Linked DNA regions of Acidicapsa ligni. The main gene of each other region encodes a partner of the protein of the gene in region 2 in a complex. Links are inferred from orthologs where the notes say so. Each region holds a gene or a part of one and is shown on either strand. Other genes may lie near its edges. The genes, in order: OHL19_RS00990 and OHL19_RS11000.

Region 1 (14,304 bases), on a different replicon or contig from region 2:
ATGTCCTGCTTAAAGTGATAACGGTCGATCACAATCGGCTTTGGTGGGGTCGGCTTGCCTTCTTCGCCATCCGGCTCGGACTTGGGTTCCAAGGTCAGCAGCAGGTGCTTGCTATCGGGAGACCAGGCGTAATCATGCAGCTCCTGCTCGGTGATTCCGGTGAACTGATCGGCCTCGCCGCCCATGCGATTCAACACCCAGACCTGGGTTCCCTTGGCTTTACCTGCGCGGGAGGACAGAAATGAAATGTATTTGCCGTCGGGGCTGAAGGCGGGGCGCGAAGCTGAATCTTTGCCGAACGTCAGTTGCACGGCATTGCTGCCATCCCAGCGAACCATCCAAAGTTCGGAGTGCCCCTTATCCTCTTTGGTATCAATGCGCGAGACGGAATAGAGCAGCAATGTTCCGTCGGGAGAGATGACCGGGCTGCCGACACGCGCAATTCTGGCTAGATCGTCCAGCGAAATAGTCCGCTTGGCCGGTGTGTCAGCAAAGATATTCAAGGGAAGCAACGCAGCAACCAATCCGAAAGCCAGCAGGCCGCGGTAGACGAATCGAGACAACGTAAATTCAGGCATGGCCAGAGATTAGCATCCCTTGCCTGCTTCCTGGAGAGCAATATTTGCGGGGCTTCTGGCTGGCGAAAATGGCGTGAAATGCCATAAAACGCCCTTGCTGCGATAATAAAAGGGAAAGAAAGGTGGTTCTTACGTGCGTTTTGTCCCGTCCCGATTAGCTTTGTTATCGATAGTTTTTGTTTTTGCGATTGCAGTAGGCTGCAAAGCGCAGGAGACGAAAGATGCGAACAGCGTAAAAGATCCTGTATTAGCTCGCAAAATTGAGGTGCTCGTTCGCTCGCAATTCAACGTGCCGCCGGAGTACAACGTGACCTTGGGAGCGCGCAAGGCAGGCACGATCCCTGGCTACGACACTCTGCAAATTACCATCTCTCGCGGAGCACGCACGACGAGCACGGACTTCCTGATTTCTACGGACAATAACTCCCTTGCCCGGCTGGAGACCTTCAGCCTCGCCAATATTCCTGCATCGAATATTCCAGTCGACAAGCGCCCAATTCGCGGTAACCCGGCGGCCAAGGTCACGGTCATCAATTTTGACGATCTGGAATGCCCCTACTGCGCGCGCATGCATCAGGAGCTTTTCCCTCTGACCCTGGAGCGCTACAAGGATAAAGTTCGCTTTATCTACAAGGACGATCCGCTGACCGATTTACACCCCTGGGCCATGCATGCTGCGGTCAACGCCGGCTGCATCGCCGATCAGAATGACAAGGCTTATTGGGGCTACGTGGATTATCTGCACGCTCACGGCCAGGAGGTCACGGGCGAAGATCGCAATCCTCAAAAGAGCTTTGTAGAGCTCGACAAGATCGCGCGCGAGCAGGGGAAAATCTTCTCTCTCGATGCGGCCAAACTGGATGCGTGCCTGCAAAAGCAGGACGAAACAGCGATTCGCGCGTCTATGAAAGAGGCTGAGAGCCTCGGCGTGGACGGTACGCCTTCCCTCTTCGTCGACGGTGAGCACATTAATGGTGCGCTGCCCGCTGAGCAGGTCTGGATGGTGATTGATCGTGCCTTACGCGCAGCCGGGATTGAACCTCCCCCGCCTCCGGCAACTACTCCGACTCCTGCCCCTGGTTTAGGGCAGTAGGAAGATAGCTCCGGGAAATAGAAACCTCCCAGTTTTCTGTAACGGGGGCTGGGGTTTATCCTGATTGCCTGAGGCTGCGCCATCAAATGTTGCCAGCCAGGAGATGTTCGGTTGGCGCAAGCTTTGAAGTTTTCTGTAATTCGCAATGTACCCGTGCTCTTTCTCGCCGCGGGGCTGCTTTCCGTTGGCGTTATCGGCTGCCACCAGGCTCCGTCGCCGGAAGTGATGGCTACTGTCAACGGCAAGCAGATCGTGCAGGCGGATGTCGACCGCCTTTACAAGCAAAGTATGGGGCAAACTCCGCAGGCTCCCTCACCGGAGCAGGCCGCGATAGTGCGCCTCAATATCCTGCGCGGCTTGATCGATGACGAGATCGTACAGCAGCGAGCAGCGAAGCTGAATCTTGTGGCTACGGATGAAGAAGTCAATGCCAAGTTGACTGAATTCAAAGCGCCCTATACGCAGGAAGAGTTTGAGAGCCAGCTCAAGGCAAAGAATCTCACCCTCGAAGAACTGAAGCGCGATATCCGGCGTACGATCACCAAGAGCAAGCTGATCAATAAAGAAATCGAATCCAAGATCAACGTCACGGACTCGGAAATCAGCGACTACTATACGGTGCATAAGGCGGAGTTCAACCTGATTGAGCCGCAATATCGGCTGGCCGAAATTGTCGTTACCAACCAGCCGGCCAAGCAGGTCAGCAACCTCCAAAACAGCAAGGCGATGAACGACGCGGACGCCAAGAAAAAGATACAGATGCTGCGCAATCGTCTCGATAGCGGCGACGACTTTGCCTCTCTGGCAATGAACTACTCAGAGGATCAGTTTGCCAACAATGGCGGGGACGTTGGCCCCGTTTATGAGTCCTCTGTTCGAAGTACTTACCCTGAAGTATTTGCCGCGATAGACAAACTAAAGGCGGGGCAGACAACAGACGTGCTTCCTATCACGCAGGGGGAGGGTTCCAGCCGCAAGACTGTTGGCTATGCCCTTTATATGCTCATACAGAAAAGCCCGGCAGGCCAAAGAGAAATCACGGACCCGCGAACACGACAGACCATTCGCCAGACTCTGCGCGATAGTCATGCGCAGCTACTGCAGAACGCTTATTACGAAATGCTCCACAACGATTCCAAGGTTCACAATTACTATGCTGAGCAGATCCTGAAACAAGGCGCAAGCTAACGACTTAGCTGTGGTTGCGCCTTCGGCTTAAACCGTTTGTGATCGCGACGTATACCTCGTTCAGATTCTTCTGATTGTCTTCTGCTGCATTCTTTTGCTGGGGCCGCCTGCTTCGCTCGTATCCTACAGCCGGTGTCGATTGCGGGTCCTGGCTCCCGCCAGCCCGTTCAGTCCAGTCCGCCCTCCGTACAAGCCACGCTATAGTCTCATGCCGATTCCCTCGCAGGTGAGGGGTCATCGCTTTCGTTCATGATCTATACGTTCATGGGTCTATAGCCCTGGGCAGGAAAACAACGGCAGTACCATTGCTGGTCGTGGTATTGCGTTGACTGTGGGTTATGACTGTGGGTATTTCCGGCCAATATCAATATCTATCTGTAGATCTAGGGCTGGTGATCTAGTGTCTTCGGCCAAATGCAAGAGAGCCTCCCAATCGGGAGGCTCTCTTGATCGATACGTTGATACGTTTGATGAATGCTGCTACTTCATGTTTCCGCTTGAATCCATAACGATGCCGCCGGGGCCCTTGTCCTTCTTTGCTTCGTTTTCCTTACGGGTGCCCATAGCCTTGTGGCTCCAGTCCGTTGCGGAATCGACATCTGCCTTACGGGCTGCTTCATCGCCACAATCTACGTCTGCCTTGCGGCGATAGACGAGATTTAGATATTGCATTGCGTCGTCATAATTGGGGCGATTTTGAACGGCCAGATTGAGGTACTTCAGACCTTCTTCTACGAGCGGGCCATTCTGCTTCTGAATTTCAGAGCAAGTGCTTTTTACCATCGCTTTTACATTGCCCACACCGTCGTCATTCACGCCAGCGGGTAATGCTTTCAGAAGGTTTTCGTGTGCCTGCGTCCAGTCGATAACGCCGACGGTGTAGGCCGCTTCAGGGTCCTTGGGATCAACGGCTAGGACCTTCTTCTGCCAATCCTTAGCTTCGTTGAGGCGCTTGGTGTTGAAGTAAAGGCTGGCTACGCCCTTGAGGCTGTTGATGTCAGTGGGATCATCTGTAAGCACCTGTTGATATGTGTCGATGGCCTGTTGAGCCGTCTTCATATTTTCAGGAGAAGTCAATCCTGGTACGACATTCTGTGAGAGGGCCGTGGCAAGAAATACCTTCGCGGTCGGAAGCTTCGGGTCCAGATTTTCGGCATTTTGAAAAAAGTGAATAGCGGCTTCATACCTTCCGGCCTTGAACGCTTCTACTCCCTTGTTGAGTTGGTCCCGGGCTTTCAGACGGTCGCATCCGGTCATCGAAACCATCATGGCGACCAGGACAGCCGCTAGCACCGGCAGACGTGCGATTCGATTCATGTTCGTATCCTTCTCCTTCGAGTCGTCGCCAGCTTTATCGCGCCTGGTGTCTCCGCGCGGCTGAAGCGGATGGGAGTATCCGTATCCAGACATATGAGCATAATTCCGGTTGACTTGCTTTGCGCATCGTTTTCGGTGCGCAGAGCAAGAAAAAAGCAGCCCTGCCTACTAGGTAAGGGCTACTCTGCTACTGTCCTGCAGCGATCTTGGGGGTGATCAATCCAACGTGATCTACACCGGCAGCATGACCAATATCGATCACATCCGCGACCTGTGCGAAATTCACTTCGTCATCGCCCTTGATAAACATTACACGTTCTGCGCGATTTGAGTAGATCGTTGTCAACCGGGCCAGAAGATCTCCACGGGCGACGTCGTCCTGATTGATCTTGTATGCAACCGTCGAACCATTGGAGTGCAGGACTGACACCACGATGGCGCGATCGTTATCTGGCTGCTGTTTTTGCGGATCTTTAGGCGGCTGGGGAACCAGCGCGTCCAGACCCTTCGGTACGACTGGAACGATGACCATGAAGATGATCAAAAGAACCAACAGTACGTCGATCAGCGGCGTTACGTTAATGTCGGAGGATATTCCTCCAGGACCAGACCCACCTGTCATTGCCATGTCATAAACTCCCTGAATTTGTCCCGGTAGTATCGCGGGTTACTCTGGTGCCCCGGGTGTCTGCCGTTTTTCGGTCAGCAACCCGACAGATTCGACGCCCGCGGTGCGGACATCATCAATCGCGTTCTCAACATCAAGATACTTGGCACGTGCATCGGCACGTACGAAGATCTCCTTGCCGGGCTTATCGGCAAGCTTGTCGCGTACTTTGCCCCCAAGCTCGGAGGGCGCGACCTTGTCCTGCCCAAGATAGACGGTACCGTCGCGGGTCACGGCAACGACAATCGCGTCTTCTTTATCCGCATCTGCCATGGGCTGTGGATTATCTGTCTTTGCCAGATCTACGTTGACCTTATTCTGGAGCATCGGAGTGATGACCATGAAGATGATCAGCAACACGAGCATTACGTCCACCATGGGGGTGACGTTGATGTTCGAGTTAACCTTGGCGCCTTCGTTGCGTACTGAAATGCCCATGTATGTGCTCCACGCCTTTCGATGAAATCTGATCGCTCTTCATCGAGCCGAGTCACGCATCGTCTCTGAGAAACGCCGGCAGGGAAGTGTTTGCTTCCCTGCCTGCAAGAGAATCCCGCTCATGACTTGTATCGGCTCGGCAGTCCGCAGGCGGGTTTAGCGCTTGTGGCTCTGCTTGATGAAGTAGTCAACCAGCTCGCTCGATGAGTTATCCATCTCGACGTCGAAGGCTTCCACGCGTCCGCTGAAGTAGTTGAAGGTCATAACTGCCGGGATAGCCACGAGCAGTCCGAATGCGGTCGTTACCAGGGCTTCTGAAATACCGCCTGCGACTGCACCGATACCCGAAGACTTCTGGGTTGCGATCTGCTGGAAGGCGTTCAAAATACCCATAACCGTACCGAGCAAACCAACGAATGGAGCCGTCGCGCCGATGGTGGCGAGAACGCCCAGACCGCGCTTCAGCTTGGCATGCACGATGGCTTCAGCCCGCTCAAGAGCGCGCTTGGAGCTCTCGATGGTCTCTTCGTTGACTGCGCCGCCAGAGCTCTTGAACTCCTGGAGACCGGCAGTGACAACTTCTGCAAGGTGCGACTTCTTGCTGCGATCGGCGATCTTGATCGCTTCATCGAGCTTGCTGTCTTTCAGAGCGCCAGCGACCTTAGGAGCAAACTCGCGGGACTGCTTGCGGGCTGCTGTGAAGTAAAGGTAACGATCGATCATGACCGCGAGAGACCAGATGGACATGATGAAGAGCACGACTGCGATGCCCTTGGCGAAGTAACCCATGTTGGTCCAGAGACCAACGAGGCTGAAGTCAGGGCCTGCGGCTGCGTCCTGGAACATGGCAAGGCTGATCGGGTGTGAGGCGAGATGTGCAAATTGAGCGAGAATCACTGAATCGTTCCTCCTGGGGGTGCGTTCTATGCTGCGTAAGTAACTACCGAGGGGAATGCGTCCGTTGTCGGTGCACATTCAGGACATTGCGAAGGTGACTTCAGATTAGACGCGAAGTCACCCAGGAAGTGCATCAGCCACCCAGGCTGAAGACAACGTTGACAGTAGTTTCTACCTCAACGGGATCGCCGTTGAGAAGATACGGCTTGTAGCGCCAATTTCTCACGGCATCCATTGCGGCCTGCTGCAACATTGCAGGTCCACTCAGAACGCGTAAATTGATAATCCCACCGGTCTTGGAGATGGACGCCTGAAGGACGACCGTTCCCTGAACGCGGGCTGCCTTTGCAATCGCTGGATAAACGGGCAGAACTTTCTGCATCAGCAATCCGGTAGCGACACCCTGAGAGATGTTGACCTTCTTGGGAGGCTCCTGCTTGACGACTGGCTTCGCAGGACCGGTGCCGAAAACGCTACCAATTACGCCGCCAGCTACGCCGCCTGCTGAGCCTTCCATACCGGCAACTCCAAAGCTCGTGGATGGAGGAGCTTCTTTTTCCTCAACCTGCACAATCTTTTTGGGAATCTTGGTGGGAGCCATCAATTCATTGTTCATCAACTGAGGCTTCACCTGCGGATGCGGAACATCCGGTGGTGGTGGTGGCGGCGGTGGTGGCGGCGGTGGAGGAGCCGTCAGCAACGTAACCAACGAGGCCTTGGGCAGCGCCTCATAATTGATCAAAGGGTATATGATCGCGCCGGCGAGGATTCCTATGTTGATCGCAAATGTGGCGATCACCCAGGGGTTTCTCTTTTTGATCCGGTTGCTGGATTCGAACGTTGAATCTTCAAACATGGCCGACCTCGAATCTCGTATTAGGTTCTCTAAACTTTAGACACCGACGGTTCCAATTTTGTTCCCGGCCACTTCACCGGTTCAATCCCGCGCTGAGATAAGCGTGTTTCACCTATATCAGAACGACCCATTCACTGCAAAACATGCTGCTAAAACAGTGCAAGTTACGAGGCCTGCATATGCGGCAAGTTATGCTTTGCTGCGCTTGGCTGAAGGCAAAACTGCGGCCTTCCCCTTGCTGCCACGCCATCCCTGATAGGCCACGAGCATGGGAGCGGCGACCGCGATAGAGGAATACGTGCCGATCAAAATGCCTACGACCAATGCGAATGAGAAGCCACGCAATACTTCGCCGCCAAACAGATATAACGCGAGCACAGTAAGGAATGTCAATCCGGAAGTGAGCACAGTTCGGCTCAAAGTCTGATTAATGCTACGGTTTACCACGTCTGTGAGGCTCTCACGACGGGACAGGCGCAGGTTCTCGCGAATACGGTCGAAGACAACGATCGTATCGTTCATCGAATAACCGACAAGCGTGAGGATGGCCGCGATGACGGTGAGGCTTACCTCCTTATCGAACAAAGCGAAGAAGCCGACGGTGATGAGCGTGTCGTGAAAGACCGCGACAACAGCAGCCACGCCGTAGATGAGCTCGAATCGGAACCAGAGATAGATGAGCATGCCGATGAGCGAATAGAGCGTCGCCAGGCCAGCCTGCTTCTCCAACTGCTGCCCGACGGTTGGCCCGACGGACTCAACCCTCACGACAGTCGCATGATTGGCGTAGTGGGCCTGCAGCGCGTCCACGATCTGCTTCCGTCCTGAATCCACGGATGCATCGGATTGCTCAGGAAGACTGATCAGCATCTCGCGCTTGTCAGGGGTGTCATAGTTGACGATTTTCGCGTTGACGCCTGCAGCTTCAGTTGCCTTGCGGATCTGGTTTACGTCGGGATCATTCTGAAACTGCACCAGAACCTGCGTGCCGCCGCGGAAGTCGACGCCCAGTGGCACAGGGCTGCCGGTATGCGCCAGATGCAGGCCCATGGAGATCAGGCCGGCCACGCTGAAGATCAATGAAAAGCCGAGGAAATACCACTTCCTCCCCAGCCAGTCGATATTTGCATTGTGAAAGAGTTCCACGATTCCTATACCTTCCCAATCTCTTGGCGGAACGGCAGTTCCAGATTCGCTGCCGCCCCGCTAACTTACCTAACTACCAACTCGCCGAGTCACTAAATCGAGAGCTTTTGACCTGCCAGCTTGTGATTCACATGCGAGTCGAAAATCACGCGTGAAACAAAGACAGCGGTGAACAAATTCGCCAACAGACCGAACGTCAGCGTGACGGCAAATCCCTTTACCGGACCGGTGCCGAACATGAACAGAATCGCTGCCGAAACGATGGTCGTTACGTGCGTATCGACGATCGTGATCCATGCATGAGCAAAGCCCTGATCCACGGCCTGCGCAGGACCTTTGCCCGCGCGCATCTCTTCGCGAATACGCTCGAAGATGAGCACGTTGGAGTCGACACCCATACCGATGGTCAGGATGACTCCGGCGATGCCCGGCAGCGTGAGAGTAGCGTGGCTGTAGCCCATGAATCCGAGCAGGATCACGAGGTTCAGGAAGAGTGCGAGATCCGCATTGATACCCGCGCCTCGATAGTAGATCAGCATGAAGACCATGACGGCCAGCATGCCTGCTACGGCAGCTACAACTCCCTGCTTGATGGAGTCGGAGCCGAGCGAAGCTCCAACGGTACGCGCCTCAAGCTGCGTGATGCTGGCCGGAAGTGCGCCTGTACGCAGGGTGAAGGAAAGCGTCTCGATCTGCTCTTTGCTGAACTGGCCTTCAATCTGGCCGTTGTCCCGAATCGCGCCGTTGATGATGGCTACATTCTTTACACGGCTGCCGAGAACGATCGCCATGTAGGTGTGAATGTGCGTGGAGGTGTAGTCGTAGAAGCGCTCTCCGCCTGCGTTGGTCAGCACGAAGTTCACGCCCTGACGGCCGGTGTCGCTGGAGTCAATCGCACTCGCGTCGCGGAAGTCGCGTCCACCGACGATGGAAACGCGCTTGAGCCGGAAGACGTGATCCTGGGAGTCGGAAGTGATGCCCTGGCTGTCTCCGTGGAGTATCAACTCATCCGGAGGAAGCGATCCGTTCACGCTGGTCAATGCTTCCTGCTCGCTGGCATAGCCCTGCGGATCACCAGTCACTTCATGCACCTCAAGGCGCGAGGTGGACTGAATAATGTCGCTTACGCGGTCCAGGTTGTCGATGCCCGGCAGCTCAACGAGGATCTGGTTTTCGCCCAATCCGTAGCGTTGAATCTCGGGCTCGCTTACGCCTAGTTGGTCTACGCGGTCACGAATGGTGTCGATCGACTGATCAACCGCCTTCGATTCCAGATCGGCCAGTAGAGAAGGCTTCATGGTAAGAGTGAAGCCGTTACCGCCGCTGAGGCTTGCGATGTCGTATTCCACGCCGTAGCGGTCGCTCAGTTCATTGCGAACATCGCTGGACTTGGTTGGGTCGATGCCGGAAACCGTGATGATATGCGGGGAATCCGGATTCGGAACCACCTGCGTGAACGTCAGATGATTCGTCTGCAAATCCTGCTCGATGCGGGCCACGGTATTGTCTGCGTCCGCTCTTACAGCATCCTTCACGTGCACCTGCAACACCAGATGGGCGCCGCCGCGCAGATCGAGCCCCAGATGAATGCGTTGTGTGATCGCACTCGTGATGGCTGCTCCCGTTACACCTTTGGGAATGCCAAAGATGCCGTAAAGGCATACCAACAGGACGCCAAAGATAATTGCAATCTTGCCGTTCAGATTTTTCTTCATGGTTATATCGTCAGTACGCACAATGTCGGCGGCTAATTCAGCCGTCGATTGTAGCTACTTGCTTCCTTCTTCCTGGGTGGTTACGGAAGCTATGGAGCTCTTCACCACCTCAATCTTGATGCCGTCGGGAGCGATGCGCAGGGTCAATGCGTCGTCCTTGATGCTGATAATTGTGCCGCGAATGCCACCTGTCGTGGTGATCCGGTCGCCGGTCTTCAGATCGGACAGCATCTGCGCCCACACCTTCTGCTTTTTCTGCTGCGGGCGAATCATCATCAGATAAACCACGCCAATCATCAGCACTGGCAAAAGGAGAGAGAAACCCGAACCGCCCGGGCCGAAATTAAATCCACCCGCCAACATCGCAAAACTCATCAACACAAAATCCCTTCATCTATCCGGCCGACTGGTTAATGTAACCGGCCTGGCCACAGGAGCGTCCGACCTAAAGGCCCGCTACCTTCGGTAAATTTTTGTCTCCGGGAATGGTCGCCGAGGGTTGTTTTGAACGCGAGTTCCCCGTTCCAGACAATCCCGGCACGTCGGTCACTGCCGATCTGCCAACCCGCAGCAGCAGCCCAACTGCTTTCTGCTTCCTGTTCGACACCGCTTTGCACTTAATGCTGCGCCTTCAGGCTGCCTACAGAAAATGCGCAACCTTCCAGCCATTACAGCATCGCAATCAGTCTAGCAAACCGGTAGGCTCTATAAGACAGGGGCGGAGCGCCCGCTGTCAAAATAGCCCTAATTCCGGGTCAGATTTTGTGCCCGGAGGATTAACTTCCGTCCGCGCCTTGATACATCCCTTATGAATAACTCAATTTTGGCCGGGCGCAGTGCATGAAAAGCCAGGTAATTTTCCCATTTCCAAGGGAAAAGAAGATGCTCTTCCGGCGCAATGTGGCGAATTCTGGAGGCCGCATTCTGTTTCCCTGGTCAACCGCGAGAGATGGAATGCCCTGTTTCTGTTGCAGTTTTCATCGCAGATAGGTTTTCATTGCACTGAGCTGCCTGCGGATTTCAACAGCTTTTATTGTCTTTTGTGCAGATTAAGGCTTGGAGGGCGTCTCGGGAGTCTCGTCTCCATCCTCAACGAGCACTGCCGATCCGCCAACCACATCGAAGCTTACCGCGTCTCGACCGGCGGGGTGAAAGGTTACTTTCAGCGGGTCTCGCTGCCACTCCGGCAGGCCGCAAACGGGCCAGGGGTGATTTGCGGCATCGTATTCGGAGAGTTTTTTTGCGAGTACCGGCTTGCGGATTGAAACCTGGGCGACGATGGCATACAGGCTCTTGCCTGTTGCTGTAATGCCACAGTAAGCCGCGTAGTCGCGAAACCAGGCCATCTGGCTTGCGCCGGGGTCGTAGTCCGGCAGCTTCAGGGCTGTCACATGGCCTGTTACCCGGTCGACGAGCAGCCAGGGGCCACGTTGCCAGACCCAATGCGCGCCTGCCGGTTTGTCTCCGGTGGCGGAGGCAGATGCGGAGGTGGCGGCAGGCTTGGCGTCGCCGGGCAGGTTGTCGTTAATGCGCAGCGCGCGGCGGACGACAAAGCTACGGTCGGTTACATCGTGCGCATCGCCGGTGGTCCATTCACTGATACGACCGTCGATCAGCAACGCGCGCGTTCTTAGAGAACTTTCGTCCGGGCCAGCGCCAGCTGGGTCGCCGGTCTTCGAATACGGCACCTGCTTCACCGAGCTGAGCACCACGGTATGGGGCTTTTTCGGCGGCGCTGCGGCATCCATGTCCGAAGACAAAAACAGGCACGCCGCGAGGAATACCGGCAGCAGTTTCAAAAACAGTTTTGGGAGCATATGTGCACCGATATTACGCGCATTCTGCTCCCAAATAATCGGACTTTTTCTTCGCCTATTGGCGAGCTGATTTTTAGCTCTGCCCTGTCAGGCCTGTGCGGTTTCCACGGCCCGCGCTACACGAAAGGCTGTTCCCTCGCCGAAGTGAGTCGCCAGCACCTGCATGCCTACGGGCAATCCGCTGGAGGTTGCGCCGCAGGGTACGGTTACACCGCAGATTCCTGCGAGGCTTGCCGTGACTGTGTAGATATCCGCCAGGTACATGGCCAGCGGATCGTCGGTCTTTTCACCCAGCTTGAATGCGGCTGTCGGAGCGGTGGGCGTGACAATCGCGTCCACGCCTGCAAATGCGGTCAGGAACTCTTCCGCCAGCAGGCGGCGGACCTGCTGCGCCTTCTTGTAGTACGCGTCGTAATATCCGGCGCTCAACGCGTAAGTGCCGAGCAGAATGCGCCGCTTCACTTCGGGTCCAAAAGCCTCTTCGCGTGACAGCTTGTACATCGATGCGAGGTTGGTGGCCCTGGGCGAGCGATAGCCGTAGCGCACACCGTCAAAGCGAGCCAGGTTGGCGCTGGCTTCGGCGGTGGCTACCAGGTAATAGGTCGGGATTGCATAGCTCGTATGCTTGAGGCTGATCGGTTTGATCTCGCAGCCAGCCGCTCGCAGGGCGTCGATACCAGTCTCGACGGCGGCGCGAACTTCCGGGTCCAGACCTTCGCCGAAATACTCCTGGGGGATGCCGATCTTCAGGCCCTTTACGTCCTTGTCCGACTCCGCCACATAATCGCCGACCGGCAGCCGGGAGCTGGTGGCGTCACTCGCATCATGCCCGGCGATCACGCCGAGAATCTCCGCGGCGTCGCGCACATTGCCCGCGAACGGGCCGACGCGATCCAGCGACGATGCAAACGCGATGAGTCCGTAGCGCGAGACGCGTCCGTAGGTGGGCAGGACGCCGACGACGCCGCAAAAGCTGGCTGGCTGGCGGATCGAGCCGCCGGTGTCTGTGCCCAGGGTGGCGACGGCGAGGTTCGCAGCGACGGCAGCAGCAGATCCGCCGCTCGATCCACCGGGAACGCGGTCGGTATCTACGGGATTGCGCACCGGGCCATAGGCCGAGTTCTCGTTGGACGAGCCCATTGCAAACTCATCGCAGTTGATTTTGCCCAGCAAAACTGCGCCTGCGGCCTGCAACCTGGCTACGGAAGTGGCATCGTAGGGTGGTTCATAGCCCTTGAGGATCGCGGAACCTGCGGTTGCCGGAGCGCCCCTGGTGACCAGCACGTCCTTGATGCCGAGAGGGATGCCTGCCAGAGGCGGCAACGGATCGCCCTTTGCCGCGAGCGCATCGACGCGCTCCGCTTGCTGTAGCGCTCGCTCTTTGGTGAGCGAAAGGTACACGTTCAACAGAGGATTATGCGCCTCAATACGCGCGTAATAATGCTCCGCCAGCGCGGTCGCTTTTGTCGTGCCTGAGGCAATGCCTGCGCGTAGCGCGGCGATCGTTGCAGGCTTCTCAACCAATGGTTCTGTGCTTGTCGTCTCAGTCATTTGGATGTCTCTTGATCCCTGATTTGATCGCGGATTGGTTCCCGGATTTGAATCCGGATTCGTGGTTCTTAATCTCTATCGCTCGATTACCTTGGGCGTTTTGAAGAATGTCCCATCGGTGTCCGGAGCCTGGCTCATCACCGCTGTCCGGTCGAGAGAGGGCCGCAGCGCGTCTGTCCGCAGTTCCGCACCGTGCCCGGCGTCTTGAATGGAATCGAGCAAGTCGCTTACCTGGGCCATTGGTTCAATGCCCTTGGTGTCCAGCTCGCTCAGTTGCGCAACGTATCCCAGGATCGCGTTGAGATCGCGTTGCATGCGCGGCTTTTCGTCCGCTTCCAGGTCCAGATTGGCCAGTTCGGCTACCCGTTCTACTTCTTCGATCGAAACATCTGCGCTCATCGGCACTCACCGTTGTGAAAGTCTTTTTCAAGAGTAAGTATAGAAGGTGTGCCGGCAGCAGCTGATGGCGGTGGAGTCTGGGCGGGAGATTCTTAATCTTAATCCAGGTGTGATCTGCTATCTTGATCGCGTTCTGTAATGATAAAGGCAAGCGCACACCAGTTCCTCTCGAATCAATTCCATGGAGTTTCCAATGCGCCATCTTTCCTCTCTGACACTCCTGTTTGCGGCGAGTTTTTCGACTGCGGTTTTTTACGGTGCGCAGCAGCCAGCGGCCGCTCCGGAAAAACCGGCTACTACTCCGCTGCCTGCCCATCAGCCGACTACGGCGGCGGATGCTCCGCAGCGTGACTCCAGCTTTATCGACGATCAGGGGCGTGCTCACGTTACGCGTATCGTTCCTGTTCCGAGCTATCTCAGCCGCCAGACTCGCTACTGGCTCTCGGAACCGATGTCGGACGCCGATCCACACGAGCCGCTCGCTCAGCGCCGCGCCGGCACGGACAAATGGGCACTGGGCGCGAGCAAGGAATGGCTCCGTCTTTATCCAGCCGAGCTAACGGAAGAAAAAATCGCGGGGGTTCCGGTGCGAATTATTGTGCCTGCCGACCTGCCTGCGGCCAACAAAGACAAGGTTCTGTT
Region 2 (14,561 bases):
ACTTTCGCAAGCTGGAATTCAATGTTGCGAGACTCTCTCTAACCGGGCTCGCCGGTATCGTCGTGCTTGGTTCGACCGGAGAAGCGGTTGCGCTTGAGGATGCTGAAACCCGCGATGTATTGCGCATCGCGGCGGAGTCTGCTGCTGAAGACAAGGTATTGCTGGCAGGCATCGCTCGTGAGAGCGTCAAGGCAACGGTGGCTTTGGCGGAGGCAGCGGCTGGCTACGGCTATGATGCAGTCCTGGTGCGAAATCCCAGCTACTATCGTCCGCAGTTGACTCCAGCAGCTCTTCTTCATTACTTCCGATCCGTGGCCGATCGATCGCCGCTGCCCGTGGTGCTGTATTCCATTCCCAAATTTACGGGCCTTGAGATTCCTCTGGAAGTAATTACCGAGTTGGCACAGCATCCAAATATTCTCGGCCTTAAAGAATCGAGTGGTAGCGTGGAGCGTGTGCGCGATATAGTCCAGGCCACTCGGCTTGCTCCTCGAAGAACGGTTACAGTCACGCCGATTTTTGAGGCAGTTACAGGACGAATGCTGGCTGCGAAACCTGCCACATCCGGTAACTTTATCTCAGCCGAGGGCCTGGCATCGGGAGGCGATGGTGGAGTCGCTCTCGCAGTTGCTCCTCCCGCACCTGCGCGCAAGACTCGCACGCGCGAGGTTGGATTTCAGGTGCTGACAGGTTCTACCACGACGCTCAAAGAGTCTCTGGATGCCGGTGCGAGCGGTGCCGTGTTGGCCTTCGCAGCCTGCGCACCTCAGGCCTGCCAGGAGATTTATATCGCCTGGAAAGAGCACGACGACCAACTGGCCGTTGATAGACAATTGCATATTACCGACGCCAGCAACCTGGTTTGCGGCAGCCTGGGAATCCCCGGTATCAAGTATGCCTGCGACTGGAACGGGTATTTCGGTGGCAATGCACGTTCGCCGCTGCTCGCTTTGACTTCAGAGTCGAAAGCAGCGATTGAGCGTCTTCTATCGAATATCCGAAATTAAAATCTACCGGGATTTCAGAGCCATTTACGGCTTTGAAATCCCGAGAAAGTTAGAAGTATTCTGGGTAAACTTTGTAAGTTCCTTACTATTTTTGAGTAATCTGTCTATATTAGCCCACATATTGGGACCATTGGCTGTGATTTGGGCCAACTTATGGGTCTATCCAATTGAGCAGTAACCACTTCGGTGCAGTATCGAACACGGATGCAACTAAGTGGCTATAATCATCAATTGAGCGAAAGAATCGTGCTTTCTAGAAATTCAAGTGAAGGGGTTCCCGCCACATGGCGATTGGAGACCTTGCTCTGGGTCAAGAGCAGAGCAAATCAGCGGTAGAAGACGCCGCCAAACGCGTCATAAATGACTTCAGCATTCAGGTCGCAACGGTCAACGGGTCCGGTTCGCAATCGGCCAATAGCGTTCTGCTGAAGAGCATTTTTGGAATGGGAGTTCCCGTTAGCGGGAAAAACCTGTTCCCCTCAAACATTGCCGGACTGCCTACATGGTTTACCATCCGCGCCAGCAAGGATGGCTACGTTGCTCGCAGAAAATACATTGATATCCTCATCGCGATGAATCCTGAAACGGCGCGTGAAGATATTCTCGCCCTGCCTACCCACGGCGTAGCGATTTATGACGAGAGCTTGAATCTAAAGCAATATCGCGACGATGTTGTCTGCTACCCAGTTCCATTTGACAAGATTACGGCTGCGGTCTGTCCTGAAGCAAAGCTGCGCAAGCTGGTCCGTAACATGGTGTACGTGGGAGTGGTAGCACACCTGCTCAACATCGAAATGACCGCTGTAGAAGCGGCTCTGAAGAAGCAGTTCGCCAAGAAGCAGAAGGCAATGGAACTGAATTTTGGTGCAGTCAAGGCAGGCGCTGAGTATTTCGCCGAGAAACTGACCAAGCAGGATCCTTTTGTCATTGAGCGGATGGATGCAACAGCAGGGAAGATCATCATCGATGGGAACGCAGCCTCCGGGCTGGGCGCTGTATTTGCTGGCGTAACAGTCGTGGCATGGTATCCCATTACGCCTTCGACTTCCGTAGTCGAAGCGACCATCGAATATCTCAAGAAATTCCGAGTCACTGAAGATGGCAAAGCCACTTTCGCCGTGGTTCAGGCTGAAGATGAACTGGCCGCGATCGGTATGGTGCTGGGTGCCGGCTGGTCTGGCGCGCGTTCGATGACTGCAACCTCGGGACCTGGTATTTCGCTTATGGCGGAGTTCTCCGGCCTGGGTTATTTTGCAGAAATCCCTGGCGTGATTTTTGACGTGCAGCGCACTGGTCCTTCGACCGGTATGCCAACACGTACTTCGCAAGCCGATTTGCTATCGACTGCCTTCCTTTCGCATGGAGATACGAAGCACGTTATTCTTCTGCCCGGTTCGGTTAAAGAGTGCTTCGAATTTGGCTACTCCGCGTTTGATCTTGCGGAGCGCCTGCAAACCCCGATCTTTGTGCTTTCGGATCTCGATCTGGGCATGAATAACTGGATGTCCGAGCCGTTCCTTTATCCCGACAAACCGCTCGATCGCGGTAAGGTTCTTACCGCAGACGATCTCAATCGATTGGGTAGTTTTGCTCGTTACAAGGATGTCGACGGAGACGCAATCGGCTACCGTACGTTGCCTGGAACGGATCATCCCAAGGCGGCTTACTTCACGCGCGGCTCAGGCCACAACGAGAGTGCTGGGTACACCGAGAAACCAGAAGATTACGTGAACTTGATGGAGCGGCTCGCTCGTAAGTTTGAGACTGCAGCCACACTGGTTCCAAAGCCCGTAATCGAAAAGAACGGCACATCGAAGATTGGCATCATCGCATACGGCACTTCGCACTATGCGATTACCGAATCTCTCGACGAAATCAAAAAGAACTACGATCTCGACGTAGACTACCTCCGCGTGAGGGCTTACCCCTTTACCGATGAGGTACACGAGTTTGTAGCTTCGCATGAGCGTATTTATGTAGTCGAACAGAATCGCGATGCGCAATTGGCCAGTCTGCTCAAGCTGGATCTGGCTGCGGAGCAAGTGACAAAGCTGCGCAGCATTCTGCACTTCAACGGACTGCCGATGGATGCGCAGTCGGTGACCGACGAACTAGTCACCAAGGAGGGCCTCTAATCCATGGCAACAGCGACAGCAACATCACCGATCACTCCGGGGCCAAAGGTTAATCGTCTGGGTCTGCCGGTTCTTGAATATCGAGGCGGCAAGACAACTCTCTGTGCAGGCTGCGGGCATAACGCTATCTCCGAGCGCATTATCGATGCCATGTTTGAGATGGGTGTACAGCCAGAGCGCCTTATGAAGCTTTCCGGCATTGGCTGCTCTTCCAAGAGCCCTGCCTACTTCATGAGCCGTTCGCACAGCTTCAACAGTGTGCACGGGCGTATGCCTTCAGTTTCAACTGGAGCTATCCTCGGCAACCACACGATGAAGGCGCTGGGCGTCTCTGGCGACGGAGATACGGCCTCTATCGGCATGGGGCAGTTTGTTCACCTGCTGCGCCGCAATCTCCCGATGATCTACATCATCGAAGACAATGGCGTATATGGTCTCACTAAGGGCCAGTTCTCTGCGACCGCTGATCTCGGCTCCAAGCTGAAGACAGGCGTCATCAATGATCTGCCTCCCATCGACACCTGCTCACTGGCCATCCAACTCGGCGCTACTTTTGTTGGCCGCTCGTTCTCCGGCGATAAGAAGCAGTTGCTGACCATGCTCAAGGCCGCTATCGCGCATAAGGGTACGGTCATGCTGGACGTAATCAGCCCTTGCGTGACCTTCAACGACCACGAGGGTTCTACCAAGAGCTACAAGTTCATGCAGGAGCACGACGAGCCCATCAATGAATTAGGGTTCGTTCCGAGCTTTGAAGATATCGAGGTCGAGTACGATCACGGTACGACGCTTGATGTACGCATGCATGACGGTTCCAGCCTGCGTCTGCGTAAGATCCGCGAGGACTATGATCCAACCGACAAAATCGGTTCAGTCAAGGCTCTCATGGAAGCGCATGAAAAAGGTGAGGTGCTGACCGGTATCTTCTACGTCGACACCCAGAAACCAACCTTCACCGATCAGCTTAACCTGGTCGATCAGCCGTTGAGCTCCCTGCCTGAATCCGTTATCCGGCCTTCAAGAGAAGTACTGGATAAAGTAATGGCCAGCCTGCAGTAGTATTTCTTCACCCAAAAAGAAAAGAGCCTCGCTGAATGCGGGGCTCTTTCTTTGCTTAAATTACAAAATAAAGCTATCGCGTAGCGGGGGTGATGCGTACTCCGAGTGCATTCAGTTTGCTTCGCGCTTGTAGGGCTTCCGGAGTTTGCGGATGCCGCTGAATCAAGGAGCGTAGTTCGTGGACGCCCGCGTCCTTCTGGTTCAGTTGAATCAGAGCAAGACCTTTGCGAAGCTGGGCTGCGGGTGCTTTGCGGTTGCCTGGAAAATTCTCCAGAACAGCATTGTAGGATTTGACTGCGTCCTTATATTTCTGTTGCCGATAAGCGATCTCGCCGACATAGAACTGCGCATCTCCAGCCAGGTCATCCTGCGGATAATAGTGCAGTACATCGCCAAATTCGGAGAAAGCCAGATCGTACTTTGCGGCGTTGTAATCGCGTAGGCCGCTCTGATATGTCTCTTGAAGCGGCGGAGCCTGAGATGCTCCAGCGTCGGGGATGCCGGGATTCGGCGCTCCTCCGCCATCCTGCATCGGCTGCCCGCCCATAGGTTGACCTCCGTTTGGCTGGCCCTGTTGCTGAGGCGGTATGCCACCTGGCATGGTCGCCGTTGTCGCAGTGGATTGCGCCTGTACATTCTGGAGTTGAGACTGAATATCCTGAAGCTGTTTGTCGAGCTTTGCGATACGAGTCTTCATCTCATCGAGGGAGTCATTCAGCGACTGCACCTGGCCGGAGACCGAATCCAGCTTGCCGTTGGTTGATTCATTCTGCGCATTCAGCTTCTGCTGCATCGTGGCGACGGTAGCATTCATCTGATTCACGCTGTCCGTGCTCTGTTCCACCAGGTGCTGCACCAGTCCGAAGCGCGAATCTACGGTGGATTGGAGACGCTGCACCATGTCAAGCAACTGCTGCACCTGAGTCTGCAGCTCAATGATTTCCTTGGAAGCTGCGTGTGCAGGGCGAGGCACAATAAACAGCACCGCAAGAAGCAGAGCCGCAAAGCGATAACGCCAGATACGTCGGTGATCGATTAATTGCATCAGATTCTCACATTCTGTTTGTGAAGGAGATAGCGGCAACCGGATTTGTATCCAGGTTGCCGCGTCGTTCGTTCATTGTAACTATGGAGTGGCCAATTGCGATTTCGTTACCTGTCGATGGAGAAGCCGGCGCGACGATTCTGCTGCCAGCATTCTTCGGTAGATTCGCTGCAGAATGGCTTCTCTTTACCGTAGCTGACAATGCGGAGGCGATCAGCTGCGATACCGGCCTGAACCAATGCCTGCTTGACCGAGTTCGCACGGCTCTGACCCAGAGTCAGGTTGTATTCATTCGAGCCACGTTCATCGCAGTACCCGCCGATTAAGACGTGAATGCGAGAGTTTGTCGCCAGGTATGCGGCGGCCTTCGAAAGAGCGGCCTGGTTCTCCGGGCGTACATCGTAGCTGTCATAGTCGAAGAAAATATCCTGTACGCTGGCTTTGAACTGCTCGTCCGCCGTCATGTTTGACGCCGAGGAATCCTGCGGTACTGCAACAGCCATCTGGGCTGCATTTACCGTGACCCGCGCAGTTGCGTCTGCCGACCCGCCATCGCCGCGCGCGATCAGATGGTAACTGGTCGAGGTAGTTGGAGTGACCGTCTTGACGCCAGAGCTGGGGACGTCGCCAATGCCATCGATAGAGACGTTTGTCGCATCCGTGGCGCGCCATGAAAGCACAACCTGATCGCCAGCGGTGATCGTAGAAGGAGTTGCGGTCAACTGTGCCGTGGGGGGGGGCCCTGAGAGCGGTGGTGCGGCATTGGACGAGGAGGATTTCTTTTTACCACATCCGATCACTGCGAATGTAGCCATGAGCAGGATTAAGGCCGTAGCTGTGCGGTTGAAAGCACGATATTTGGAGTTCAAGTTTTTCTCCTTACAACGAAATTTGTAAATCTGTTTGTCATACAAGGCGCCGATAACCTACTCCGGAACCGAAATTACTTCCAACTCCAGTTTGGCATAGAGTCCTTGCCAGAGTGTGTTAGTTGGTGCTGTTCCGTGCCATCTGCCAGCATAGTCCAGATTTCGACCTGCTTGCCAATCTCGCGTTGAAATACAACATGGCGGCCATCGGGGGACCAGCTGGGAAAGTCATTGCTACCAGCCTCATGCGTCAGTTGCAGCCACCGCTTGGATGCGATATCCATCACATAAATATCCTGTCCGCCGGGAGCGCCGGGGCCGTATTTCCGGTTCCAGGAAAATGCGAGAAACTGCCCGTTCGGCGACCACGAAGGTGAGATGGCATAACCACCATCCGTCATACGCTGAATATTTGTACCATCCGCATCCATAGTGTAAATCTGCGGCAGACCGGTGCGCCCACTGACCCAGGCGATCTGAGAATTGGTCTTCGGATTCCAAGTTGGCGAAACATCCGGACCGCGGATAGAGGTGGCTTTACGCAGATTGCCGCCATTGCTATCCGATATCCATATTTCAGGGTCTCCCGAACGGGATGACGAAAAAGCGATCTTGGATCCATCGCCAGACCATGCAGGCGAAAGATTGCTGCCGCCCGCCACGCCCGCAGGGTAGCTCACCGTCCGCCCGAGGTCCATCGAGAACATGCGGATCGTCCAACCTTCTTTGCCCAATGTCGAAAATGCAAGCCTGCTGTTGTCCGGCGAAATGCGCGGTGATAGAGAGATGCTGCCTTGCTTGGTTACGATGTGCTGATTTTGCCCGTCGTAATCCATCACCCATATTTCCTTGGAGCCGGTACGTGCGCTGACGAAGTAGAGTTTGGTCTCGGCAATGCCGTTCAGACCGCCTCCGAGACGGGCGATAATTTCGTCGGCAAAGCGGTGTGCAATCAAACGGGCATTATCCTGGTTGGCAGTTTCGTTGTATTGCTTGCCCAGGATCTGTGGACTGCCTGGGTTCTTGGCATCGAATACCCAGCCGTAGACGCTCAGGCGGCCATTGGTAGAAGATAGCGCTCCAAATGCGACCATCGACGCGTTAGCCGGATCGGCTGCCCATTGCGGCAGATTGATTTCCTGAGGAGCGCCCGGCGTAACCGGCGGAATCAGGCTCTTTGAAACCATGTCGAAGATGCCAGCATTCGACAGGTCGTTATAAAGTGTCGCGTCAAACGTGGACTTCAGCGATGGCGTCTGCGGATCAGAACCAACAGGTTTGAAATCGGCTGCCGCGATGCGGATACGCTGATCGGTGAGGTTACTGCCAGTCCGAATCCAATCCTGCGCATGCAGTACAGGGAGACTGACTGCAAATGCGAGCAGAGGCAAAAAACAAGAAAATGCTCGGGGAAGCTTGCGAAGGATTGCAGTCATGCGGTTCAGTCCTCTTCCTCAAAAATACAGGGTTACTGCTGCGTTCGACTGGAGCTCAAAAAACAACTTGTTTCGACCGTTGTATCCAGATCACGCGTGAATTTCATAACACTCAGTACTCACAATAATAGGAGACATTGGGCGGTGGATCACTTGGTGGTGAAGGAAGGGGCCCAAAAGTGTCAACTCTCTGTTCTGCTCTAAGACAGGCTCGATCCAGAGTGGGACTACCACTGGATTTATCCAGCTTGGCCTCCATTCCAGTGCCATCGCGGCGAATTACCCAGGTGATATAGGTGCGGGAGCCTACCGGCGTCCGCGGATCAACCTCGCCTCGATAGAGATTCTGCTGCATTTTTCGCTGAATATTCTGGATGTACCACGGGTAGTTAAATCCCCGGCTGCCCGGCGATGCTGTCACGCTGGTTGCTCCCACGGTCGTAGTGCCAGGCTGAGCCGTGCGCTGCATCGCGCTTGAAGACTGCTCGCCATATTGCGCGCGATTGTCCTGCTTGGGCGGTGTTGGCTGGCGCTGTGGAGTCTTGCTGGTAACCACCGGCTTAGGCTCGGGTATTTTGCTGGCTTCCTGCTTTTTTGCCGCTGGCTTTTTAGGAGCCTCGATCTTTGACGGGATGGGGATCGCTTTTTCGTCTACCGTGGGCTGTGCTTTAGGCGCGGGCGGCGCAGGCGCTTCGCTGGGTTTTTCAGTTGCCAGTACATTATCGTTCGGCTTGTGGTCTGCAGGCAGAGGCAGGGCACTGCTGACTAGCTGCACGGCGATCGCACCCTCGGTCGCCCCTCCCCAGGTGTTGTGAGGAAACAGCCCATTCAAAAAACCATAGCCCAGAACAAGTCCCACGAGCAGACCATGGAAAAGCACGGCCTTCACCATCGGCTTGCCGATAGGCTCCCGTAGGAATTCCGGCTCGAGTTGTTCGCTGACCTGCAGCTTCTTGCTCCTGACCTGTTTCTGTTGGTAAAGATCTACTAGTTGGACTTGGTTTCGAGTGGCTGGGTAACGATGCTGATGTTGGTAATGCCAGCCTGTTTAACAGAATCCATGACCGAGGCAAACGCGCCGAAAGGAACGCGCTCATCCGCTCGTAGATAAATCACCTGGTGAGCGGGATCTACGCCGGATTGATGCAGTTGCGTCGCCAATTCGTGGATATTCACCGGCTTATCGCCCAGGAAAACCGTCTGATCCTTGGCTATGGTAACCACCAGGCGTTGTTCGGTGATCTCCTTGACCGTGCGTGTTTTGGGCACAGCAACTTCAATGCCCGACTGCAGCACTGGTGCGGCAAGCATGAAAATAACCAGCAATACCAACACCACATCGACCAGCGGCGTGATGTTGATCTCGGCCAGCGATGTCTGTGTGCGCCCGTTGCTGCCCGTAAAGGCCATTTAGACCTCCCGTTCCATGAGCCGCGGATCTGTCGAGCGAGGGTCTGTCGAACGAGGATCACCTGCCCGCGCTCCCTGGGAAGGAGGTGGCTGGTTCGCGCCGCGCTGTGGAATCTCTTCCAGAGAATTCAGAAGTTCACGCGCAAAGTCATCAATCCCCGACGCAAAAACACGCAGCCGAGCGGCGAACTGGTTGTAAGCGATGCCGGCAGGCACAGCGACGAAGATGCCCGCAGCCGTGGTGATGAGTGCTTCTGAAATTCCAGGCGCGACAGCACGCAGGGTAGCAGAACCGGCGGTCCCCAGGCCGTGAAACGCATCCACAATGCCCATAACGGTGCCGAAGAGGCCGACAAATGTGCTGGTGGAAGCAATAGTCGCCAGCCAGGTCAGTCTCTGTTCAAGCCGAGTAACCGCTTCGCTGCTTGCAGTCTGAGCAGAGCGCTCCAACGTAGCAACATTGCGCGGCGGACCGTAGCCGCCAGTCTGGCGCTTGTAGGCCTCATAAACTTCCTCAAAAACCAATGCAAGCGGGCTCGGCGCGTAGTCACCGGTATTGGCGGCAATTTCCTGAAGGCGCGTAGCTTTGCGGAAGGTCCGGATAAAGCGGCGGCTCTGTTTTGTGGCCTTGGAGAAAGTGCTCATCTTGCCAAAAATCAGCGTCCAGGAATAAACGCTGGCAATCGCCAGCACGAGCAGCACCGCTAGGGCCACCGGTCCGCTGTTGGAGAGCATTTCAACGATCGCGCTGGATCCCTGCGTGGGAGGGGGAGGCGGCGCGTCTGACTGGAGAAAAAGGGCAAGGGCAGCGGCTAAAATCGGCGTGTACCTCGTCTATGAAGCTAGCAGATGAAGTAGCACTACCCCAAGTTGCTAACAAGGTTCCGGTCGCCACTTGTGCCGGTGTTCTGAGCGAATAGCAGGGCTGCCGCATGGTATGCTGCGCACGGAATCCTGCATTTTTCGCCAACTGGTATGACGTCCTTACACTTCAGGCCAAATGCAGGAGAATGGTTTAACGATGCTCGTCGAACTGCGCGCTGAAAATTATGCTGTCATTGATCACGCCATAGCCGTCTTCGGCCCGGGGCTAAATTTACTCACCGGTGAAACTGGCGCTGGCAAATCGATCCTGGTTGACGCGCTTGCCCTGCTCATGGGCGGTAAAGCCTCAGCCGAAGTAGTCCGCCATGGCGCTGATAAGGCCGTGGTCTCCTGCGTTTTCGAGGCAACGGCGACAGCAGATTCGATTCTAGAAGAAAATGGCATCGACGGGAGCGGATCGGAAATCATTCTACGCCGGGAGATTCTGGTTACAGGCAAAGGCCGCGTCTTTGTAAATAACCAGCCCGCAACGGTCGCGGTACTTAAGTTACTTGCTCCTGAACTCGCACTGGTTCACGCGCAGAGTGAAACTCTGAGCAGCTTCGACCAGGTACAGCAGCGAATTCTTCTGGACCGGTTCGCCAGCCTTGAATCGACAACCGTCTCCGAAGCCTACACGCGCTGGCGCGGGGCAGCCGCAAAATTAGCTGAGCTCGAACAGGGCGAACAAGACCGCCTTCGAATGGTCGATCTTTGGAGCTATCAGAAAAAAGAGATCGAAGCAGCTCAGCTCGCCGCAGGCGAAGACCTGCAGTTAGAGACCGAAAAGCGCGTACTGGCCAATGCCGAAAAACTTTATGCAGCAGCCATGGGCGCATTCGACCAGCTTTACGAGGGCAATACCTCTGCCGAGTCGTCTCTGCGTAACGCTCTGCGAAGCGTAGAAGAGCTCGCCCGCTACGATGCCAAATTTACCGATGCGGTGCAACAACTTACCTCTGCCCGCGCCATCGTGGACGACCTTAGCGATACCCTGCGGGATTATGCCGAGAAAATTAACGCATCCCCTGACCGGCTGGCTGAAATCGAAGATCGTTTGGTTGTTCTCGACAGGCTCAAGCGCAAGTACGGCAGCACCATCGACGAAGTAATCGCTTTTGGAGCAGAAGTCGCCGCAAAGCTCGCCGAGGTTGAGGATAGAGACGAAATTCTAAAGCAGCTTCGGACAGACCTGACAGATGCACGCGCAAAGTACGTGACGGCAGCGCAGGCCTTGAGTGGATTGCGTTCGGCAGCAGCAGGGAAGTTGGCGCGCCTTGCCGAGAAGCAGATCAACGACCTGGCCATGAAGGTTCAATTCACCGTGACCATCGCCCCGCAGTCAGACGAATCAGCATGGGCTTCTCATGGCTGGGATTCCGTGGAGTATCGCATTGCCACTAATCCCGGCGAGCCACTTAAGCTATTGCATGAGATCGCATCGGGCGGCGAAATGAGCCGCGTCATGTTGGCGCTCAAAGTTACTGTCGAAGAGGGAACCGGCAAGCCTGCCGCAACACGCTCCAGCAAGCCAGTCGCACCCAGAACACTGGTTTTCGATGAAATCGATATCGGCATCGGTGGTCGCGCCGCAGAGGCTGTAGGGCAGAAACTCAAGACACTCAGCCAGGCCCAGCAAGTGCTGTGCGTCACCCATCTTCCGCAAATTGCAGCGTTCGCAGATCAACACTTCCTGCTTGAAAAGCGCGAAGATCACGGCCGCACCAAGACCCAGGTTCGTTTGCTGGATGACCGTATGCGGGTCGAAGAAGTTGCCCGTATGCTCAGTGGCGCAGTAGTTACTGAGGCCAGCCAGCGGCACGCCAGTCAGATGATTGAAGCCAGCCGCTGACCGTCAGTATCCCGCCGATCGCAACCTGTTCCCGCTCAACCGCTTAGAACGACCATTGGCTGCTTGAATTCCCCTATTACATTTCCCTGATGGGAAGGGGAGTCACTAATTGGTATACTCAGAGAGTGACACTCTTAGCTCAGGAATCTCTTCCCAACGTTGGCCGCGCGGATAGCAGCGCGGCTCAAAAACGCGTTCTGTTGCTCAAGCCTCGTGGATTTTGCGCTGGCGTAGTTCGTGCGATTGACATTGTCAAAATTGCGCTCGAAACATTCGGCGCGCCAATCTACGTCCGCCGCGAAATCGTCCACAACCGATTTGTGGTCAACGAGTTGGCAGAAAAGGGCGCAATCTTCGTCAACGAAATTGAAGAAGTGCCAGCCGGCCAGCGTGTGATCTACAGTGCGCACGGTGTCTCCCCTGCAGTCCGCGAAGCCAGTAAAGCACGCGGTCTTAAGGTGATTGATGCCACCTGCCCACTCGTGACCAAGGTTCACGTCGAAGCCGTCAAGTTCGCCAAGCAGGGCTACTCGCTCGTGCTCGTCGGTCATCGCGATCACGATGAGATCGAAGGCACCCTGGGCGAAGCTCCTGAAGCGACGCAGGTTGTTTCCAACGTCGAAGAGGTTGAAGCGCTGGTCGTGGTCGATCCTGATCGTGTCGCCTATCTGACGCAGACCACGCTTTCTCTCGACGAGGCGCGCGATATTATTCACGCCCTTAAGGTAAAGTTCCCAAACATTGTAGGGCCGCATACGCAGGACATCTGCTACGCCACTGAGAATCGTCAGGTTGCCGTGCGCAACGTTGCCCCCGGAGCGAATCTGGTGTTGGTTGTTGGTTCGACCAACAGCTCGAACTCAAATCGCCTGGTCGAAGTTTCTAACAACCTCGGCACTCAGGCGTATCTCATTGATAACTCCGCAGCAATTGATCCCAAGTGGCTGGAGGGCGTGAATTCCGTTGCCGTGACAGCCGGAGCCTCCGCACCGGAAGTTCTAGTCGAGGATGTGATCAATTATTTGCAACAAAACGGGTATTCCAGCGTCGAAGAAGTTGAAGTTATGCCGGAAAATGTGCGCTTCGGTTTGCCGCCTGAGATCATCCAAGCTATCGGTGGCGCGAACGGCGCCCAGTCGATTCCAGTCCGCTAGAACTCTCCGCATTCGGGGACACTTGTAGAGCCAGACGAAACTGAGACGCATGAGTAAATTTGAAGCCAACGTAAAGCCCGCTGCACCACGGTTTGGCCGCATCGACGCGGACATCTCTCAGGTGGACGCAGCGGTGGCTCGTTCGTGCGATTACATCTTCTCGGAGCAGCATCCCGACGGCTACTGGTCTGCTGAACTCGAAGCAGATTCGATGCTTGAGGCTGACTATATTTTCCTGCATACGCTGCTTGAAAGCGGTGATCCAGGCAAAATGAAACGTGCGTTGACTGAGATTTTGCGTTATCAGAACGCCGATGGAAGCTGGAGCATCTATCCCGGCGCGCCCGGAAATATCTCGCTTGCAGTGAAGTGCTACTTCGCCTGCAAGCTGATGGGGATGTCTGCGGACAATCCTATCCTTGTTCGTGCCCGAGAGTGGATTCTGGCCAGCGGTGGTGTAGTCGAGTGCAACACCTTTACCAAGATCTACCTCTGCGCACTTGGCCAATACGACTACGACGCTGTTCCTGCTATCCCGCCGGAAATTGTTCTTGCGCCGAACTGGTTCTACTTCAATATCTACGAGATCTCTTCCTGGTCCCGAGCAATCCTGGTTCCACTCTCGATCATTTACGCCAAAAAGCCCTTCAAAAAGATTGCAGCAGAGCAGGGAATTGATGAGCTTTTTGTCGGTGGTCGCGAGAATGCCAATCTGCGTCTGCGCATGGATCGCAAGAAGCTTGTTAGTTGGCGCAATTTCTTCCTCATCGCCGATCGGGCTTTTCATTGGGTAGAGGCTGTTTACATCCGTCCCTTACGCAAGCTGGCCCTGCGTAAGGCAGAAAAGTGGATGCTCGAACGCCTCGAAATGTCAGACGGCCTGGGTGCTATCTATCCCGCCATGCTGAACGCGATTGTGGCACTGCGTTGCCTGGGCTACTCCGATGACGATCCTCAGGTTATTCGCGCCCGCGATGAGTTTGAAAAGCTTGGCATCGAGGACGCGGGTATTCCGGATTACTCTGAGCCAACCTTCCGTATGCAGCCCTGTATGTCTCCGGTATGGGATACCGCGTATGCAGTCTTCGTTCTAGGGGAAGCTGGGGTGCCATCCACAGATGCGCGCATGCTCAAGGCCGCCGACTGGATGCTCTCCAAAGAAGTCCGTCACAAGGGCGACTGGTCGGTTAAAGTCCCCAATGCGGAGCCGGGTGGCTGGTACTTCGAATTTAATAACGAGTTCTATCCCGATACCGATGACACGGCTCAAGTGCTGTTGGCGTTGAACAAGGTTGAGAATCCGCGTGAGCGTTATCAGTACGATGTTTCGCAACGTGCTATCAACTGGCTCTTTGCCATGCAATGCAAAAACGGCGGCTGGGCCAGCTTTGATAAAGACAACACCAAGATGATCTTCCAGTACATCCCATTCGCTGATCACAACGCGATGCTGGACCCACCGACCGTAGATATTACCGGGCGCATTCTTGAAATGCTGGCTACGTACGGCTTTTCGCGTGAAGACAAGCGTGTCGAAAAGGCGATCCAGTTCATCTTCTCCGAACAGGAATCCGACGGCAGTTGGTTTGGCCGCTGGGGTGTGAACTACATCTACGGGACATTCCTGGTTCTGCGCGGATTGGACGCGATGGGTATCGACAATCATGAACCCCAGATCCAGCAAGCCGCCGAGTGGATTCGCATGATTCAGAATTCCGATGGTGGATGGG

Evidence for each region.
Region 1: the proteins of OHL19_RS11000 (region 2) and OHL19_RS00990 are in contact, whole or in part, in a cryo-EM structure (PDB 9DDO), measured with the Escherichia coli proteins. The link is inferred for Acidicapsa ligni from one-to-one orthologs.

The regions. Positions count from the first base shown.
Region 1 is NZ_JAGSYG010000001.1:242,140-256,443, forward strand. The notes cover bases 5,174-7,895. They hold OHL19_RS00990 (energy transducer TonB), read right to left. Parts: upstream 7,035-7,895; coding sequence 6,312-7,034; downstream 5,174-6,311. Other genes in these bases: OHL19_RS00980 (ExbD/TolR family protein), read right to left, coding at 5,174-5,281; OHL19_RS00985 (MotA/TolQ/ExbB proton channel family protein), read right to left, coding at 5,438-6,178; secF (protein translocase subunit SecF), read right to left, coding at 7,224-7,895. Outside these bases: OHL19_RS00955 (S9 family peptidase), read right to left, coding at 1-578; OHL19_RS00960 (DsbA family protein), read left to right, coding at 712-1,671; OHL19_RS00965 (SurA N-terminal domain-containing protein), read left to right, coding at 1,783-2,859; OHL19_RS00970 (tetratricopeptide repeat protein), read right to left, coding at 3,340-4,176; OHL19_RS00975 (ExbD/TolR family protein), read right to left, coding at 4,364-4,804; more of OHL19_RS00980, read right to left, coding at 4,844-5,173; more of secF, read right to left, coding at 7,896-8,180; protein translocase subunit SecD, read right to left, coding at 8,273-9,895; preprotein translocase subunit YajC, read right to left, coding at 9,950-10,270; OHL19_RS01010 (hypothetical protein), read right to left, coding at 10,945-11,712; Asp-tRNA(Asn)/Glu-tRNA(Gln) amidotransferase subunit GatA, read right to left, coding at 11,800-13,263; Asp-tRNA(Asn)/Glu-tRNA(Gln) amidotransferase subunit GatC, read right to left, coding at 13,339-13,662; OHL19_RS01025 (alpha/beta hydrolase), read left to right, coding at 13,856-14,304. UniProt on the Escherichia coli protein: Interacts with outer membrane receptor proteins that carry out high-affinity binding and energy dependent uptake into the periplasmic space of specific substrates such as cobalamin, and various iron compounds (such as iron dicitrate, enterochelin, aerobactin, etc.).
Region 2 is NZ_JAGSYG010000003.1:115,878-130,438, forward strand. What follows is about bases 7,251-10,229. They hold OHL19_RS11000 (ExbD/TolR family protein), read right to left. Parts: upstream 8,962-10,229; coding sequence 8,539-8,961; downstream 7,251-8,538. Other genes in these bases: tolB (Tol-Pal system beta propeller repeat protein TolB), read right to left, coding at 7,251-7,551; OHL19_RS10995 (TonB C-terminal domain-containing protein), read right to left, coding at 7,664-8,431; OHL19_RS11005 (MotA/TolQ/ExbB proton channel family protein), read right to left, coding at 8,962-9,696; recN (DNA repair protein RecN), read left to right, coding at 9,983-10,229. Also shown: OHL19_RS10965 (dihydrodipicolinate synthase family protein), read left to right, coding at 1-1,007; OHL19_RS10970 (2-oxoacid:acceptor oxidoreductase subunit alpha), read left to right, coding at 1,292-3,142; OHL19_RS10975 (2-oxoacid:ferredoxin oxidoreductase subunit beta), read left to right, coding at 3,146-4,201; OHL19_RS10980 (tetratricopeptide repeat protein), read right to left, coding at 4,275-5,246; peptidoglycan-associated lipoprotein Pal, read right to left, coding at 5,354-6,115; more of tolB, read right to left, coding at 6,190-7,250; more of recN, read left to right, coding at 10,230-11,677; OHL19_RS11015 (4-hydroxy-3-methylbut-2-enyl diphosphate reductase), read left to right, coding at 11,803-12,831; shc (squalene--hopene cyclase), read left to right, coding at 12,881-14,561. UniProt on the Escherichia coli protein: Involved in the TonB-dependent energy-dependent transport of various receptor-bound substrates.